One region of the Klebsiella sp. F11 genome, then DNA from elsewhere that is predicted to be linked to it. Evidence: predicted binding sites of a transcription regulator. Region 1 holds the regulator's gene; the other holds the start of a gene.
What was found. Region 1 encodes CRP, which controls carbon source genes, mostly activating them, when cyclic AMP is high. Its sites were predicted from a motif close to ATGTGANNNNNNTCACAT; they were not measured.
Positions count from the first base shown of each region.

Region 1 (10,166 bases):
TGCTGCTGACACATCTCAACCAGCTTCATGGTATCTTCCGGCTCGTGGCAGGTAATCACGATTGACTGCGCGTCTTCCGCGCCCGCCGAGCGCAGCAGCTCCAGCTGCGTCGCATCGCCGAAATAGACCTTATAGCCATATTTGCGCATCAGGTTAACCGCGCTGATATCGCGCTCCAGCACGGTAATGCGCATTTTGTTGGCCATCAGCAGGCGGCCAATGACCTGACCAAAGCGGCCGAAGCCGACGATAATCACCTGCGGCTTATCGTCCTCAACCCACGGCGCTTCGTCCTCCTCCTCCGGCTGGTTAAAGCGCCGGGAGAGCACGTAATCAATCAGGGTCATCAGCAGCGGCGTGGTCATCATCGACAGCGTGACCGTGACCAGCAGCAGCGCCATCTGGTCGTTTTCGAACAGCCGCAGCGAAGCCGGTAACGAGAACAGCACAAAGGCGAACTCCCCGCCCTGGCTCAGGACCCCGGCAAACTGCATACGCTCCGAGCTGCGAAGGCCATATACCCGCGCCAGAACGTACAGCACGAGGGCTTTCACCATCACCAGCGCCGCGACGCTGGCGGCCACCCACAGCAGATGGGTGTAGAGAACGCCGAGATTCAGCGCCATGCCAACGGAGATAAAAAACAGGCCAAGCAGCAGCCCTTTAAACGGCTCAATAGCGATTTCCAGCTCGTGGCGATACTCGCTTTCAGCCAGCAGCACCCCGGCGATAAAGGTCCCCAGCGCCATCGACAGGCCGAGGGCATCCATAAATAGCGCCGATCCCAAAACCAGCAGCAGCGTCGCGGCGGTAAAAACCTCACGCACGCCGGAGGCAGCGATGAAGCGGAACACCGGCCGCAGCAAAAAACGACCGCCGATCAGCATGCCGGCAAAGGCCAATACCTTCATCCCGATGGTGACCCAATCAAAGCGATCGCCGCCGGATCCGGCCAGCAGCGGCACCAGCGCCAGCGCGGGGATCACCGCCAAATCCTGAAACAGCAGCACGGAGAACCCCAGCTGGCCGGATTCGCTGCGGCTCATCCCCTTCTCGCGCATCAGTTGTAGCGCCATCGCCGTGGAGGACATCGCTAAGCCAATCCCGCCGACAACCGCCGCCTGCCAGGTGAATCCGGTAACCATCAGCAGGCCGCCGAGGAGCGCCGCGCTGCACAAAACCTGGGCCGCCCCAACGCCAAAGATAGAGCTTCGCAGACGCCACAGCTTCGACGGGTTGAGCTCAAGGCCGATGATAAACATCAGGAACACCACGCCCAGCTCGGAGAAGTGGAGAATCTCATCAACGTCGTTGATGAACCCCAGCCCCCACGGGCCAATGGCGATCCCGGCGAGCAGATAGCCGAGTACCGCGCCAATCCCCAGCCGGGCGGCCAGCGGCACCGCGACGACGGCGGCGAACAGAAACAGCACGCCAGCCAAAAGCAGATCAGCGCCCTCCATTTACGACTCCTCCTGCCGCGATGGGATTGGCCAGCCAGTCACGATAGGCGCGCGCGTGGCTTTTGAGATCGGCAGGCGATTGCCGACGGGCCCAGTAGACAATAATCGGGCTCATCCAGTGCATCCGGCACATGCCGGCGGTCAGCTCAAAAGGACGCAGAATATCGTTCATTGGATAGCGGTTAGCATCGCGGCGGTAGGCGCTTTCCGGCTCGCCGGTGGTGATCACGCTGCGCCAGTACTTTCCCGCCAGCTGATTTCCCCCGGCGCCGCTGGCAAAACCGCGGCTGAGAACTCTGTCCAGCCACTCTTTTAGCAGCGCCGGGCAGCTCCACGTATAGAGCGGATGCTGGAAAACAATCACCTCATGCTGACGCAGGAGATCCTGCTCCGAGGCAATATCGATAAAAAAATCCGGATAGTGTGCGTAGAGATCGTGCACGGTGACGTTCGGCAGCTGTAAGGCAGGTTCAAGCAAAACCCGGTTGGCCACGGAATCCTGAGATTCTGGGTGGGCATACAGCAGCAAAACCTTCGCTGTCTGAGACATCATTCCCCTCCCAATGTCTTCTGGTGGCCTGAACAACGGCTGCGCCTCAGCGCAACCAGAATGACTTTGTGTATCGTCTTCATTTTGGGCTACCATTGCGGCCCGGTGGAGCAATTTGCTACCACACTACATTATCATAATGACAAATTAACATAGTCTGAACATACGGCGCCTTATGATTGTTTTCTCCTCGTTACAAATTCGTCGCGGCGTACGCGTCCTGCTGGACAACGCCACCGCTACCATCAACCCTGGCCAAAAGGTCGGTCTGGTGGGCAAAAACGGCTGCGGTAAATCCACGCTGCTAGCGCTTTTGAAAAACGAGATTAGCGCCGACGGCGGCAGTATGACCTTTCCGGGCAACTGGCAGCTGGCGTGGGTTAATCAGGAAACCCCGGCTCTGGCCCAGCCGGCCATTGATTATGTTATTGACGGCGATCGGGAATATCGCCAGCTCGAGGTCGATTTAAATCAGGCCAACGAGCGTAATGACGGACACGCCATTGCGACGGTTCACGGCAAGCTGGACGCCATTGACGCCTGGACCATCCGCTCGCGCGCCTCGAGCCTGCTGCACGGCCTGGGCTTCAGCAACGAACAGCTGGAGCGCCCGGTGAGCGACTTTTCCGGCGGCTGGCGCATGCGCCTGAACCTGGCACAGGCGCTGATTTGCCGCTCCGACCTGCTGCTACTGGATGAACCGACTAACCACCTCGATCTCGACGCGGTGATCTGGCTGGAAAAGTGGCTCAAAAGCTATACCGGCACGCTAATTCTTATTTCGCACGACCGCGATTTTCTCGATCCGATCGTCGATAAAATTATTCATATCGAACAGCAGAGCATGTTCGAGTACACCGGCAACTACAGCTCGTTCGAAATCCAGCGCGCCACCCGCCTGTCGCAGCAGCAGTCGATGTATGAGAGCCAGCAGCTGCGCGTCGCCCATCTGCAAAGCTATATCGATCGCTTCCGCGCCAAGGCCACCAAGGCGAAGCAGGCCCAGAGCCGCATTAAAATGCTGGAACGCATGGAGCTTATCGCCCCGGCCCACGTCGATAACCCGTTCCACTTTAGCTTCCGCGCGCCGGAAAGCCTGCCCAACCCGCTGCTGAAGATGGAAAAAGTCAGCGCCGGCTACGGTGAACGCATCATCCTCGACTCGATCAAGCTGAATTTGGTTCCCGGCTCGCGCATCGGCCTGCTGGGGCGCAACGGCGCCGGTAAATCGACGCTTATCAAGCTGCTGGCCGGCGAGCTGCAGCCGCTGCAGGGTGAAGTGGGGCTGGCGAAAGGTATTAAGCTGGGCTACTTCGCCCAGCATCAGTTGGAGTTCCTGCGGGCGGATGAATCGCCGCTGCAGCACCTGGCGCGCCTGGCGCCGCAGGAGCTGGAGCAGAAGCTGCGCGACTATCTTGGCGGCTTCGGTTTCCAGAGCGATAAGGTCAACGAAGCGACCCAGCGTTTCTCCGGCGGCGAAAAAGCGCGCCTGGTGCTGGCGCTTATCGTCTGGCAGCGGCCTAATCTCCTGCTGCTCGATGAACCGACTAACCACCTTGACCTCGATATGCGCCAGGCGTTAACCGAAGCGCTGATTGATTTCGAAGGCGCGCTGGTGGTGGTCTCGCACGATCGCCACCTGATACGCTCGACCACCGACGATCTCTATCTGGTCCACGACGGCAAAGTTGAGCCGTTCGACGGCGATCTGGAAGATTATCAGCAGTGGCTGAGCGACTCGCAGAAACAGGAAAGCCAGTCGTCTGACGCGATAAAAGATAACGGCAACAGCGCCCAGTCCCGCAAGGGCCAGAAGCGCCGGGAAGCGGAGCTGCGCACCCTGACGCAGCCGCTGCGTAAAGAGATTACCCGTCTTGAGAAAGAGATGGATAAGCTCAACGCTCAGCTCGCGCAGGCGGAAGAGACTTTAGGCGACAGCAGCCTGTATGACGCATCCCGCAAAGCAGAGCTGACCGCGTGTCTGCAGCAGCAGGCCAGCGCGAAATCAGGGCTGGAAGAGTGCGAAATGGCCTGGCTGGATGCGCAGGAACAGCTGGAGCAGATGCTGCAGGAAGGCTAAGCCCTGCTGGTTGAGCGCGCGGCCTCGACGGTTCACAGACCATGAGCTTTCGGGGCCTCTCTGCATGCCGACGGTGGCCATATCGCGCCCGTTCCTTGTTGCGTAACCTCTGCCAGTTGGCCACAAGACCACATATTGGCTAACCTGCGCACGGCATGCGCGGTATAGTATTTATAAGATTCTTAATTGTTCTGGTGCTATGGTTGAAATCACCCCCACAGAAATGACGCCCCCCGAAGACGACTCGCGCGAGTTTCACCCGATGCGCGGCGTGGGCAATCGTCATCTGCAAACCATGCTGCCGCGGCTGATCCGCCGCAAACTGGGCTTTACTCCGCACTGGCAGCGCCTTGAACTCCCCGACGGCGACTTTATCGATTTGGCCTGGAGCGAAGATCCTGAGCTGGCCCGGAATAAACCGCGGCTGGTGGTTTTTCACGGTCTGGAAGGGAGCCTGCGCAGCCCTTACGCTCACGGTCTGATCCACGCCGCCATGCAGCGCGGCTGGCTTGGCGTGGTGATGCATTTTCGCGGCTGTAGCGGCGAGCCTAACCGTAATAACCGCATCTACCACTCCGGAGAGACGGAAGACGGCACCTGGTTCCTGCGCCGGCTGCAGCGCGAATTTGGTCCCGCGCCTACCGCCGCCGTCGGCTACTCGCTGGGCGGTAATATGCTGGGCTGCCTGCTGGCAAACGAGGGCGATAGCGTCCCGCTCGACGCGGCGGTCATCGTGTCGGCCCCGTTCATGCTGGAGGCCTGCAGCTACCATATGGATAAAGGCTTCTCCCGCGTCTACCAGCGCTATCTGCTCAACCTGTTAAAAGCCAACGCCGCGCGCAAGCTAAAAGCCTACCCGGGCTCGCTGCCGGTTGATTTACGCCAGCTAAAAGGCATGCGGCGCATTCGCGAGTTTGACGATACCATCACCGCCAAAATTCACGGCTTTGCCGATGCGCTGGACTACTATCGCCAGTGCAGCGCGATGCCGCGCCTGAGCGATATCACTAAACCCACGCTGATCATCCACGCGAAAGACGATCCGTTCATGGACCATCATTCCATTCCGCCGCAGGAGCAGCTGCCGGCCAACGTCGAGTATCAGTTGACCGAACAGGGCGGGCACGTGGGGTTTGTCGGCGGTACGCTGCGCAGGCCGGAGATGTGGCTGGAAAGACGGATCCCGGACTGGCTAACGCGCTGGCTGGAAGGAAAAAAATGATTATTCCCTGGCAGGATCTGGATCCCGAAACGCTGGATAACCTGATTGAAAGCTTTGTGTTGCGCGAAGGCACCGATTATGGTGAACATGAACGCTCGCTGACCGATAAGGTCGCCGATGTAAAACAGCAGCTGAAAAGCGGAGAAGCCGTACTGGTGTGGTCAGAGCTGCACGAGACGGTCAACATCATGCCCCGCAAGCAGTTCCACGGCTAAGGCGGCGCCACACCATCGTTTAATCTGGGAGTTGATATGTCTGCCAAACATCCGGTGATTGCCGTCACGGGCTCCAGCGGCGCGGGAACAACCACCACCAGCCTCGCCTTTCGCAAGATCTTCGCCCAGTTGAATCTGCGTGCCGCCGAAGTCGAGGGCGATAGCTTCCATCGCTATACCCGCCCGGAAATGGACATGGCGATCCGCAAAGCGCGGGATCAGGGGAAACACATCAGCTATTTTGGTCCGGAAGCGAACGACTTCGGCCTGCTGGAAAATACCTTCCTCGAATACGGGCGTAGCGGAACCGGCCAGTCGAGAAAATATCTGCATACCTATGACGAGGCCGTGCCGTGGAATCAGGTGCCGGGCACCTTCACGCCCTGGCAGCCGCTGCCGGAGCCGACCGACGTCCTGTTTTACGAAGGGCTGCACGGCGGCGTTGTCACGCCACAGCACAACGTGGCGCAAAACGTCGACCTGCTGGTGGGCGTCGTGCCTATCGTCAACCTGGAGTGGATTCAGAAGCTGATCCGCGACACCAGCGAACGCGGGCATTCCCGCGAGGCGGTAATGGATTCGGTCGTCCGTTCGATGGAGGATTATATTAACTTCATCACCCCGCAGTTCTCGCGCACCCATATCAACTTCCAGCGGGTCCCCACCGTTGATACGTCGAACCCCTTCGCCGCCAAAGGCATTCCCTCGCTGGATGAAAGCTTTGTGGTGATCCACTTCCGCAACCTGCAGGATATCGACTTCCCGTGGCTGCTGGCGATGCTGCAAGGGTCGTTTATCTCGCATATCAATACGCTGGTGGTGCCGGGAGGCAAAATGGGGTTGGCGATGGAGCTGATCATGGCGCCGCTGGTGGAACGGCTGATGGCGGGGAAAAAGATCGGTTAAGCCGTTAGCAACCCCGGCGACGACGCAAGCCGGGGCGACGGGCTGGCCATTCGGCTTAGCCCTCAATAACCTCGTACGAATGCGTGATATTTACCGCTTTTTGCAGCATCAGCGCCACCGAGCAGTATTTTTCCGCCGACAGGTCTACCGCCCGCGAAACGGCCGCATCCTTCAGCTCGCGGCCGGTGACGATAAAATGCAGGTTGATGTGGGTAAACAGGCGCGGCGCCTCTTCCCGACGCTCTGAGGTCAGCTTCACCTCACAGTTGGTCACATCATGGCGTCCTTTTTGCAAAATTGAGACCACGTCGATGGCGCTACAGCCGCCGGCGGCCATCAGCACCATTTCCATCGGGCTCGGCGCTTTATCCCCGGAGTTGCCGTCCATCAAAATCTGGTGGCCGGAAGCCGACTCACCGATGAAGGTTAGCCCTTCGACCCATTTCACACGAGCTTGCATAAAATTTAACTCCAAGGTTGCAATTTTCCTGACAGATTACGCGCACATAACAAATCTGGCAACGGAAGGCGACCTGCATCATGCTGAAGCGAGACACCAGGAGACATGCGGCAAAAGCTATGCTAAAACAGTCAGGATGCTACAGTATTACATTGATGTACTGCATGTATGCAGAGGAATTCACATTACAGGCTGCAGAAAAATCACCAGCCAGCTTCCCAGGCATAGGGAAACAATACGATTGCATGCCCGGATGCCGTGTAGTGTCGGCACCCGGAGATAGCTTATAACAGAGGATAACCGCGCATGGTGCTTGGCAAACCGCAAACAGACCCTACCCTCGAATGGTTCTTGTCTCATTGCCACATTCATAAGTACCCATCTAAAAGCACGCTGATCCACCAGGGTGAAAAAGCAGAAACGTTGTACTACATCGTCAAAGGCTCTGTGGCTGTGCTCATCAAGGATGAAGAAGGTAAAGAGATGATTCTCTCTTACCTCAACCAGGGCGATTTCATCGGTGAATTAGGCTTGTTTGAAGAAGGCCAGGAGCGTAGCGCCTGGGTACGTGCGAAAACCGCATGTGAAGTGGCCGAAATCTCCTATAAAAAATTCCGTCAGCTGATCCAGGTTAACCCGGACATCCTGATGCGTCTCTCGTCGCAGATGGCCCGCCGTCTGCAGGTTACCTCTGAGAAAGTGGGTAACCTTGCCTTCCTCGACGTCACCGGCCGCATCGCCCAGACGTTGCTGAACCTGGCAAAACAGCCTGACGCGATGACCCACCCGGACGGTATGCAAATCAAAATTACCCGTCAGGAAATCGGTCAGATCGTCGGCTGCTCGCGTGAAACCGTTGGCCGTATCCTGAAAATGCTGGAAGATCAAAATCTGATCTCCGCGCACGGTAAAACTATCGTCGTCTACGGCACGCGTTAAGCTGATAAAACGGCGTATTGCCCCTGCAATACGCCGTTTCTGTTTTCCCTCTATGTGGCGCAGGCTGATTTACCACCCTGAAGTCAACTACGCACTGCGGCAAACGCTGGTGCTGTGTCTGCCGGTCGCAGTTGGCCTCCTTCTCGGTCATCTGCAGCAGGGCCTGCTGTTCTCGCTGGTTCCCGCATGCTGCAACGTCGCCGGTCTTGATACGCCGCATAAGCGTTTCTTTAAACGCCTGATTATTGGCGGCTCGCTTTTTGCCGGCTGCAGCCTGATCGTTCAGCTCCTGCTCCAGCATGATATCCCGCTCCCTTTAATTCTCAGCGGCCTGACCCTGCTCCTTGGCGTCACGGCGGAAATCAGCTCGCTGCACGCGAGGCTGCTGCCCGCCTCGCTGATTGCCGCCATCTTTACCCTGAGCCTCGCCGGCAATATGCCGGTCTGGGAGCCGCTGCTGATCTACGCGCTCGGCACGCTGTGGTACGGACTATTCAACTGGTTCTGGTTTTGGCTATGGCGCGAGCAGCCGCTGCGCGAATCGCTCAGCCTGCTGTACCGGGAGCTGGCCAACTACTGTGAAGCCAAATACAGCCTGCTGACCCAGCATATCGACCCGGCAACCTCGCTGCCTCCTCTGTTGACCCGCCAGCAAAAGGTCGTCGATCTGATCACCCTGTGCTACCAGCAGATGCATATGCTAGCGGCCAATCAGCGTAACGATCATAAGCGCCTGCTGCGGGCGTTTCAGGTTGCCCTCGATCTCCAGGAGCATATTTCCGTCAGCCTGCATCAGCCGGAAGAGGTGCAGAAGCTGGTCGAACGCAGCCACGCGGAAGCGGTAATCCGCTGGAATGCGCAAACCGTCGCGGCGCGGCTGAGGGTACTGGCGGACGACATCCTGTACCACCGCTATCCGCAACGCTTTAACATGGATAAGCAGATCGGCGCGCTGGAGAAAATTGCCTCGCAGCACCCCGACAACCCGGTCGGGCAGTTCTGCGCATGGCACTTCGGCCGCCTTGCCAGGGTGCTACGCACCCAGCGGCCGCTGTACGCGCGTAACCTGATGGCCGATAAGGAGCGGCGCCTGCCGCTGCTGCCTGCGCTGAAAAGCTATCTCTCTTATAAATCGCCGGCTTTGCGCAGCGCCGCCCGCATCTGCGTGATGCTCACCGCCGCAAGCCTGATGGGCAGCGCGCTAAACCTTCCCAAACCCTACTGGATCCTGATGACGGTGCTCTTCGTTACCCAGAACGGCTACGGCGCGACGCGGGTCCGCATCGTCCACCGGGCGGCGGGGACCCTTGCCGGCCTGGCGATTGCCGGACTAACGCTGCACTTCAACGTCCCGGAGGGCTATACGCTGACCGCGATGCTGATTATCACGCTATTGAGCTATCTGATTATTCGCAAGAGCTACGGCTGGGCAATGGTGGGCTTTACCGTCACGGCGGTGTATACCCTGCAGCTGCTAACGCTCAACGGAGAACAGTTTATCGTCGCCAGGCTTATCGATACGCTTATCGGGTGCCTGATCGCCTTCGGCGGGATGGTATGGCTGTGGCCGCAGTGGCAGAGCGGGCTGCTGCGTAAAAACGCCCACGACGCACTGGAGGCGGACCAGGAAGCCATCCGGCTCATTCTCAGCGAAGACCACCAGGCGCCGGCGCTGGCCTATCGGCGGATGCGCGTCAATCAGGCGCATAACTCGCTGTATAACTCGCTGAATCAGGCGATGCAGGAGCCCGGCTTTAACTCACGTTATCTTGACGATATGAAGCTGTGGGTCACCCATAGCCAGTTTATTGTCGAACATATCAACGCCATGACCACGCTGGCCCGCGAGCACAATATGCTGACGCCGGATCTGGCCCGCCGCTACCTTGAATCCTGTGAGATTGCGCTACAGCGCTGCCAGCAGCGGCTGGATACCGATGGCCCGGGCAGCGCCGGAGAGGTGAATATCATGGAGTCGCAGGATGCGGACGTGCCCCGCGGCCCGCTGAGTACCATGGAGCAGCACCTGCAGCGGATCCTCGATCATCTGAACACCATGCACACCATCTCGTCGGTGGCATGGCGTCAGCGCCCGCATCACGGCATCTGGCTACGCGCAACTAAGCGCTAAGTACGCGCTGTACGGCCTGCGCGAAGCGCGCCATCCCTTCATCAATATCGCTATCATCAATGACCAGCGAAGGCACAAAACGCATGACGTCGGGTCCGGCATTGAGCACCATGACGCCCGCATCCGCCGCGGCATACAGGAAATCGCGCGCCCGGCCGCGATGCTGCGGCTTCAGCTCCGCGCCGATCAGCAGCCCCATG
Region 1 covers NZ_CM160060.1:413,950-424,115, reverse strand. The annotation lists gene kefB (glutathione-regulated potassium-efflux system protein KefB) at 1-1,463, opposite strand, end outside; gene kefG (glutathione-regulated potassium-efflux system ancillary protein KefG) at 1,450-2,016, opposite strand; gene AC1M2H_RS02060 (ABC transporter ATP-binding protein) at 2,189-4,093, shown strand; gene AC1M2H_RS02055 (hydrolase) at 4,356-5,315, shown strand; gene AC1M2H_RS02050 (YheU family protein) at 5,312-5,530, shown strand; gene AC1M2H_RS02045 (phosphoribulokinase) at 5,567-6,436, shown strand; gene AC1M2H_RS02040 (OsmC family protein) at 6,492-6,896, opposite strand; gene crp (cAMP-activated global transcriptional regulator CRP) at 7,203-7,835, shown strand; gene AC1M2H_RS02030 (YccS/YhfK family putative transporter) at 7,888-9,966, shown strand; gene argD (bifunctional acetylornithine/succinyldiaminopimelate transaminase) at 9,956-10,166, opposite strand, start outside.

Region 2 (6,729 bases), 480 kb from region 1:
CAACGTTGAGGCTATTTACGGCGTCATCTCTATTCACAACCTGCCGATCGCCGATGCGGTAGGGCAGCGCGGAAATATCCGCTTTGTCCCGGCGCGCGGCGAAGCCGGATCGGTCACTATGGCCGACGCCCACGGCCGTTTTTCCGGGCTGGGGGTGGCGTTGACCAGCACCGGCGCCGGGGCCGGCAACGCGGTCGGGGCGCTGGTGGAGGCGATGAACGCCTGCACGCCGTTGCTGCACCTCACCGGCCAGGTGGAGAAAACCTGGCTCGATGCCGACACCGGGTTTATTCACGAAACCCGCGATCAGCTGACCTTCCTGAAGGCCAGCTCGAAGCGCGCGTACCGCGTCAGCAATGCGAATCAGGCGATTGCGATTCTGCATAAGGCGATTCAGGAGGCGCAAACGCCGCCGTGCGGGCCGGTATCGGTTGAGATCCCGATTGATATTCAGGGCGCTAAAATCCCGGGATCGCTGGTGACCGCCGCGCCGAAAGCGGCCCCGACGGCGGCCGTCGATAGCGCCGCCGTCGATTCGCTGTGGGCGCAGCTTCGGCAGGCCAAACGGCCGCTGCTGTGGCTGGGCGGCGGGGCCATCGGCAGCGAGGCGGCGGTGAAAAAGCTCGCCGATGCCGGAATGACCGTGATCTCCAGCACCCACGGCCGCGGCGTGCTGCCGGACGGGCATCGCGCCAGCCTGCGCGCGTTCCATAATTCGCCGTCCGTTGAAGCGCTGATGGCGCAGTGCGATTTTACCCTGGTGGCGGGCTCGCGCCTGCGCAGCAACGAAACCCGCTCCTGGACCCTGGAGCTGCCGTCGCCAAGGGTGCAGATTGATATCGACCCGGCGGCGGCCAGCCGCAACTACCTGATGGATAACACGCTGATTGCCGACTGTAACAGCCTGCTGGCGGCGCTGGCGGAAAAAGCGCAGGGGCGCGAATGGGGCAATGTCCAGTGGGATGAGGAGGTCAAAGAGGCGGTCGCGCTGGCGGAACGCGGGCTGCGCGAGCAGTGCGGCGCCTACGTGCGGCTGAACGACGCCATCGCTCAGGCGCTGCCAGAGGACGGGATCCTGGTGCGCGATATCACCGTTTCCGGCAGCCTGTGGGGGAGCCGTCTGTTCCGTGCCCACGGCCCGCTTATGAACATCCACTCGCTGGCGGGGGCCATTGGCATGGGCCTGCCGATGGCGATCGGTACGGCGATCGCCAACCCGCAGCGTAAGGTTGTCGGCCTCGTCGGCGATGGCGGCCTGAGCCTGAACCTCGGGGAGCTGGCGACCCTGGCGCAGGAAAAAGCCAACGTCACGCTGCTGATTATGAACGACGGCGGCTACGGCGTGATGCGCGGGATTCAGGATAAGTATTTCGGCGGCCGCCAGTATTACAACGAGCTGCATACCCCGGACTTCACGCTGCTGGCGCAGGCTATCGGCCTGCAGGCGTGGAGCGTTGAGCGGGCGGAGGATTTCCAGGCGGTCATGACCGAAGCGCTGGCGATGCCGGGGCCGTCGGTGGTAGAGGTGAAAATGGGGCAGATTGGCGCGCTGCGCTTCGCCGGGCCGCCGCAGAAAACGCTGTATTAAGTATTTCCCCTCTCCGCCGTCGCAGAGAGGGGAAGCGGGGTTATTTAATGCCGTCGGCCTTCATGCGATCGCGGATGTGCTGAGCGCGCTCTGCGGAAGCGGGGTGATCGTCAAACATGGAGCTCTGACGCCCGGCTTCCAGCTTGGCCAGCTTCTCGAAGCTGGTGGCCAGTCCCGACGGATTAATTCCGCGCTTACGCAGCAGATCGTAGGAGTAGTCGTCCGCTTCCGACTCCTGGCGCTGGGAGAACTGCGAGTTCACCAGCTTTTCGCCCAGATCGCCCAGCTGGGACTGGGACAGGCTGCCGACGATACCACCCGCCGACGCGGCGGCGGCGCGAACGGCGTTGGTGCCGAGCGCCACCTGCATACCTTTCTTCACGTGACCGAGCGCGACGTGGCCCATTTCGTGGCCGATAACCGCTTCCACTTCGTTATCATTCATGATGTCCATCAGGCCGCTGTAGACGCGGATGCAGCCGTTGGCCATCGCGAAAGCGTTAACGTCTTTGGTTTCATAGACTTTGTAGTTGACCGGCTGGCCGTTGATATTGTCGCCCAGCGCGGTGGCGATTTTGTTCAGGCGCTTACTGTATTCGCTGCTGGCCGGCGAAAGCGTGGCTTTGCCGTCCATCTCTTTACAGGCCCGATCGCTGAGCGCTTTGACCTGCGCGTCGCTCAGAGAATAGGCCTGGAAAGCTTCGGCGCCGGAGCTGAGGAGGGCGTTGGAGTCCATGTTCTGACATCCGGTAAGGGTTGCTGCAATCCCAAAGGCAAGAATAGTTGAACGAATTTTCATTTTTATCTTCCACAATCTTACGATTATTTGTCTGAAAAAGGCGACGATAAGCATGTCGCATCCTGCTCAAATTATAAAGAGTATTGCGTGAGACGGGCGAGAGGATTCCGGGGTAGCACAACCTGTTCCGGAGATTTCTTAAACCGCAAAAGGATGCTCCATGTACATGCTTTGCCGCTTGGGTTACATTGTTGTCACTTTTTCTGGCGTAGCCCAAAACGCGCTCTCGTCAAGTCGTTAAGGGTATGGCCTTCAACAGTCCGAACTGGAGTCAAAATGTCCTCACGTAAAGAGCTTGCTAACGCTATTCGTGCGCTGAGCATGGACGCGGTACAGAAAGCCAAATCCGGCCACCCGGGTGCCCCGATGGGTATGGCTGACATTGCCGAAGTCCTGTGGCGTGATTTCCTGAACCATAACCCGAACAACCCGGCCTGGGCCGACCGCGACCGCTTCGTGCTCTCCAACGGCCACGGCTCGATGCTGATTTACAGCCTGCTGCACCTCACCGGTTATGACCTGCCGATTGAAGAACTGAAAAACTTCCGTCAGCTGCACTCCAGAACACCGGGCCACCCGGAAGTCGGCTACACCGCCGGCGTGGAAACCACCACCGGCCCGCTGGGCCAGGGGATTGCCAATGCCGTCGGCATGGCGATTGCCGAGAAAACCCTGGCGGCGCAGTTCAACCGTCCGGGCCACGATATCGTCGACCACTTCACTTACGCCTTCATGGGCGACGGCTGCATGATGGAAGGCATTTCTCACGAAGTGTGCTCCCTGGCCGGTACCCTGAAGCTGGGCAAGCTGGTGGCGTTCTATGACGACAACGGCATCTCCATCGACGGCCACGTTGAAGGCTGGTTCACCGACGATACCGCCAAACGCTTTGAAGCCTACGGCTGGCACGTGGTGCGCGGCGTGGACGGCCATGACGCCGATGCCATCAAGCGCGCGGTGGAAGAAGCGCGCGCGGTGACCGACAAACCGTCCCTGCTGATGTGCAAAACCATCATCGGCTTCGGTTCGCCGAACAAAGCCGGCACCCACGACTCCCACGGCGCGCCGCTGGGCGACGCGGAAATCGCGCTGACCCGCGAGGCCCTGGGCTGGCATCACCCGGCGTTTGAAATCCCGTCTGACATCTATGCGCAGTGGGATGCCAAAGAGGCCGGTCAGGCGAAAGAAGCGGCGTGGAACGAGAAGTTCGCCGCCTACGCCAGCGCCTTCCCGCAGGAAGCGGCTGAATTCACCCGCCGTATGAAAGGCGAGATGCCGGCCGACTTCGACGCGAAAGCGAACGAGTTTATTGCGAAGCTGCAGGCGAACCCGGCGAAAATCGCCAGCCGTAAAGCGTCGCAGAACGCGATTGAGGCCTTTGGCCCGCTGCTGCCGGAATTCCTCGGCGGCTCCGCTGACCTCGCGCCGTCGAACCTGACCATCTGGTCCGGCTCGAAGGCGATTAACGAAGACACCGCCGGGAACTACATCCACTACGGCGTGCGTGAATTCGGCATGACCGCGATTGCCAACGGGATTTCCCTGCACGGCGGCTTCCTGCCGTACACCTCCACCTTCCTGATGTTCGTGGAGTATGCCCGTAACGCGGTGCGCATGGCGGCGCTGATGAAACAGCGTCAGGTGATGGTCTACACCCACGACTCCATCGGTCTGGGCGAAGACGGTCCGACGCACCAGCCGGTTGAGCAGGTGGCTTCCCTGCGCGTGACGCCGAACATGAGCACATGGCGTCCGTGCGACCAGGTGGAGTCGGCGATTGCGTGGAAATACGGCGTGGAGCGTCACGACGGCCCGACGGCGCTGATCCTGTCGCGTCAGAACCTGGCGCAGCAGGAGCGTACGGCAGAGCAGCTGGCGAACGTTGCCCGCGGCGGCTACGTGCTGAAGGATTGTGCCGGCCAGCCGGAGCTGATCTTCATCGCCACCGGTTCTGAAGTTGAACTGGCCGTGGCTGCCTGGGACAAACTGACCGCTGAAGGCGTGAAAGCGCGCGTGGTTTCCATGCCGTCTACCGACGCGTTTGACAGGCAGGACGCGGCGTACCGTGAATCCGTACTGCCGAAAGCGGTCTCTGCCCGCGTGGCGGTGGAAGCGGGTATCGCCGACTACTGGTTCAAATACGTGGGCCTGAACGGCGCCATCGTCGGGATGACCACCTTCGGTGAGTCTGCCCCGGCGGAGCTGCTGTTCGAAGAGTTTGGCTTCACCGTTGAGAACGTTGTCGCGAAGGCGAAAGCGCTGCTGTAGTTCTGAGCAACGCGTACCGCGACGATAGTCGAAGAATGAGCCGGGCTAACGCCCGGCTTTTTTGTGGCCGTTATTCCCGACGATCGCTTCGCGGCTGCATATTATTCCAGTGAAAGTGTGATGTATGTCAGATTACACGCTTCTGATGCTGGACAAGCATTCCTTTTATTCCGCGTTTGGCTTATTCTAGCTGAAGCGTTTCAGTCGTCTAAATGTTCGACAATTAATCAATCAGTCGCAGTTTGCGACGGGTAAGGTTTCCCTCCGGGCGTGGCTGGATTACTCTGTCTGCCACCTCATATCAGGGATAACCTTGCAGGAGACCTATGACCATACGCATTGCGATTAATGGCTTCGGTCGCATAGGACGCAACGTGGTTCGCGCTTTATATGAATCCGGGCGTCGTGCGGAAATTACCGTGGTGGCAATCAACGAGCTGGCGGATGCTGCGGGCATTGCACACTTGTTGAAATATGACACCAGCCATGGGCGCTTTGCCTGGGACGTTCGCCAGGAGCGGGAGCAGCTTTACGTTGGCGACGACGCCATTCGCCTGCTGCACGAAGCTGCAATAGAGGCGCTACCCTGGCAAGAGCTGGCGGTTGATATCGTACTGGATTGTACCGGGGTTTACGGCAGCCGAGAGCATGGCGCAGCCCATCTCCAGGCCGGCGCGAAGAAGGTTCTCTTCTCGCATCCCGGGGGCAACGATCTCGATGCCACCGTCGTGTTCGGCGTGAACCATGACGAGCTGCGTGCAGAGCACCGCATTGTCTCCAACGCCTCCTGCACCACCAACTGCATTATTCCGGTCATTAAGCTGTTAGATGATGCTTACGGCATTGAGTCAGGGACGGTAACGACGATCCACTCCGCCATGCACGATCAGCAGGTTATCGACGCCTATCATCCGGATTTGCGCCGCACGCGCGCGGCCAGTCAGTCAATTATTCCGGTTGATACTAAACTTGCGGCGGGGATCGCGCGTATTTTCCCGCAGTTTAACGACCGTTTTGAAGCGATCGCGGTTCGCGTACCGACGATAAATGTGACGGCGATCGACCTGAGCGTCACGGTGAAAAAACCGGTAAAGGCTATTGAAGTCAACCAGTTGCTGCAAAAAGCAGCGCAGGGAACATTTCATGGTATAGTTGACTATACGGAATTGCCGTTAGTCTCGACAGATTTTAACCACGATCCGCACAGCGCCATCGTTGATGGCACCCAGACGCGGGTGAGTGGAGCGCATTTGATCAAAACGCTGGTCTGGTGCGATAACGAATGGGGCTTTGCTAACCGGATGCTGGACACCACGTTAGCGATGGCCGCTCAAGGTTTCAGGTAAAGCGCGTGAGCGCTTGCAAAACTTTATGAATCAACGAGAGGATTCACCATGTCTGTAATTAAGATGACCGATCTGGATCTGGCTGGTAAACGCGTTTTTATCCGTGCCGATCTGAACGTACCAGTTAAAGACGGTAAAGTAACCAGCGACGCGCGTATTCGCGCTTCTCTGCCGACCATTGAGCTGGCTCTGAAGCAGGGCGCTAAAGTGATGGTCACTTCTCACCTGGGTCGTCCGACCGAAGGCGAGTACAACGAAGAATTCTCTCTGCTGCCGGTTGTTAATTACCTGAAAGACAAACTCTCCAGCCCGGTACGTCTGGTTAAAGATTACCTGGACGGCGTTGACGTTGCCGCCGGCGAGCTGGTTGTTCTGGAAAACGTTCGCTTCAACAAAGGCGAAAAGAAAGACGACGAAGAGCTGTCTAAAAAATACGCCGCGCTGTGCGACGTGTTCGTTATGGATGCGTTCGGCACCGCCCACCGCGCCCAGGCTTCTACCCACGGTATCGGCAAATTTGCCGACGTCGCCTGCGCCGGCCCGCTGTTGGCTGACGAGCTGGACGCGCTGGGTAAAGCGCTGAAAGAGCCGGCTCGCCCGATGGTTGCCATCGTCGGCGGTTCTAAAGTTTCCACTAAGCTGACCGTTCTGGACTCCTTGTCTAAAATCGCTGACCAGCTGATTGTCGGCGGCGGTATCGCCAACACCTTCGTCGCCGCTCAGGGCCA
Region 2 covers NZ_CM160060.1:897,391-904,119, forward strand. The annotation lists gene AC1M2H_RS04580 (thiamine pyrophosphate-binding protein) at 1-1,588, shown strand, start outside; gene loiP (metalloprotease LoiP) at 1,629-2,387, opposite strand; gene tkt (transketolase) at 2,664-4,655, shown strand; gene epd (erythrose-4-phosphate dehydrogenase) at 4,982-6,001, shown strand; gene pgk (phosphoglycerate kinase) at 6,050-6,729, shown strand, end outside.
Region 2: the regulator CRP is predicted to act here: its motif matches at 4,771-4,788, upstream of epd (erythrose-4-phosphate dehydrogenase).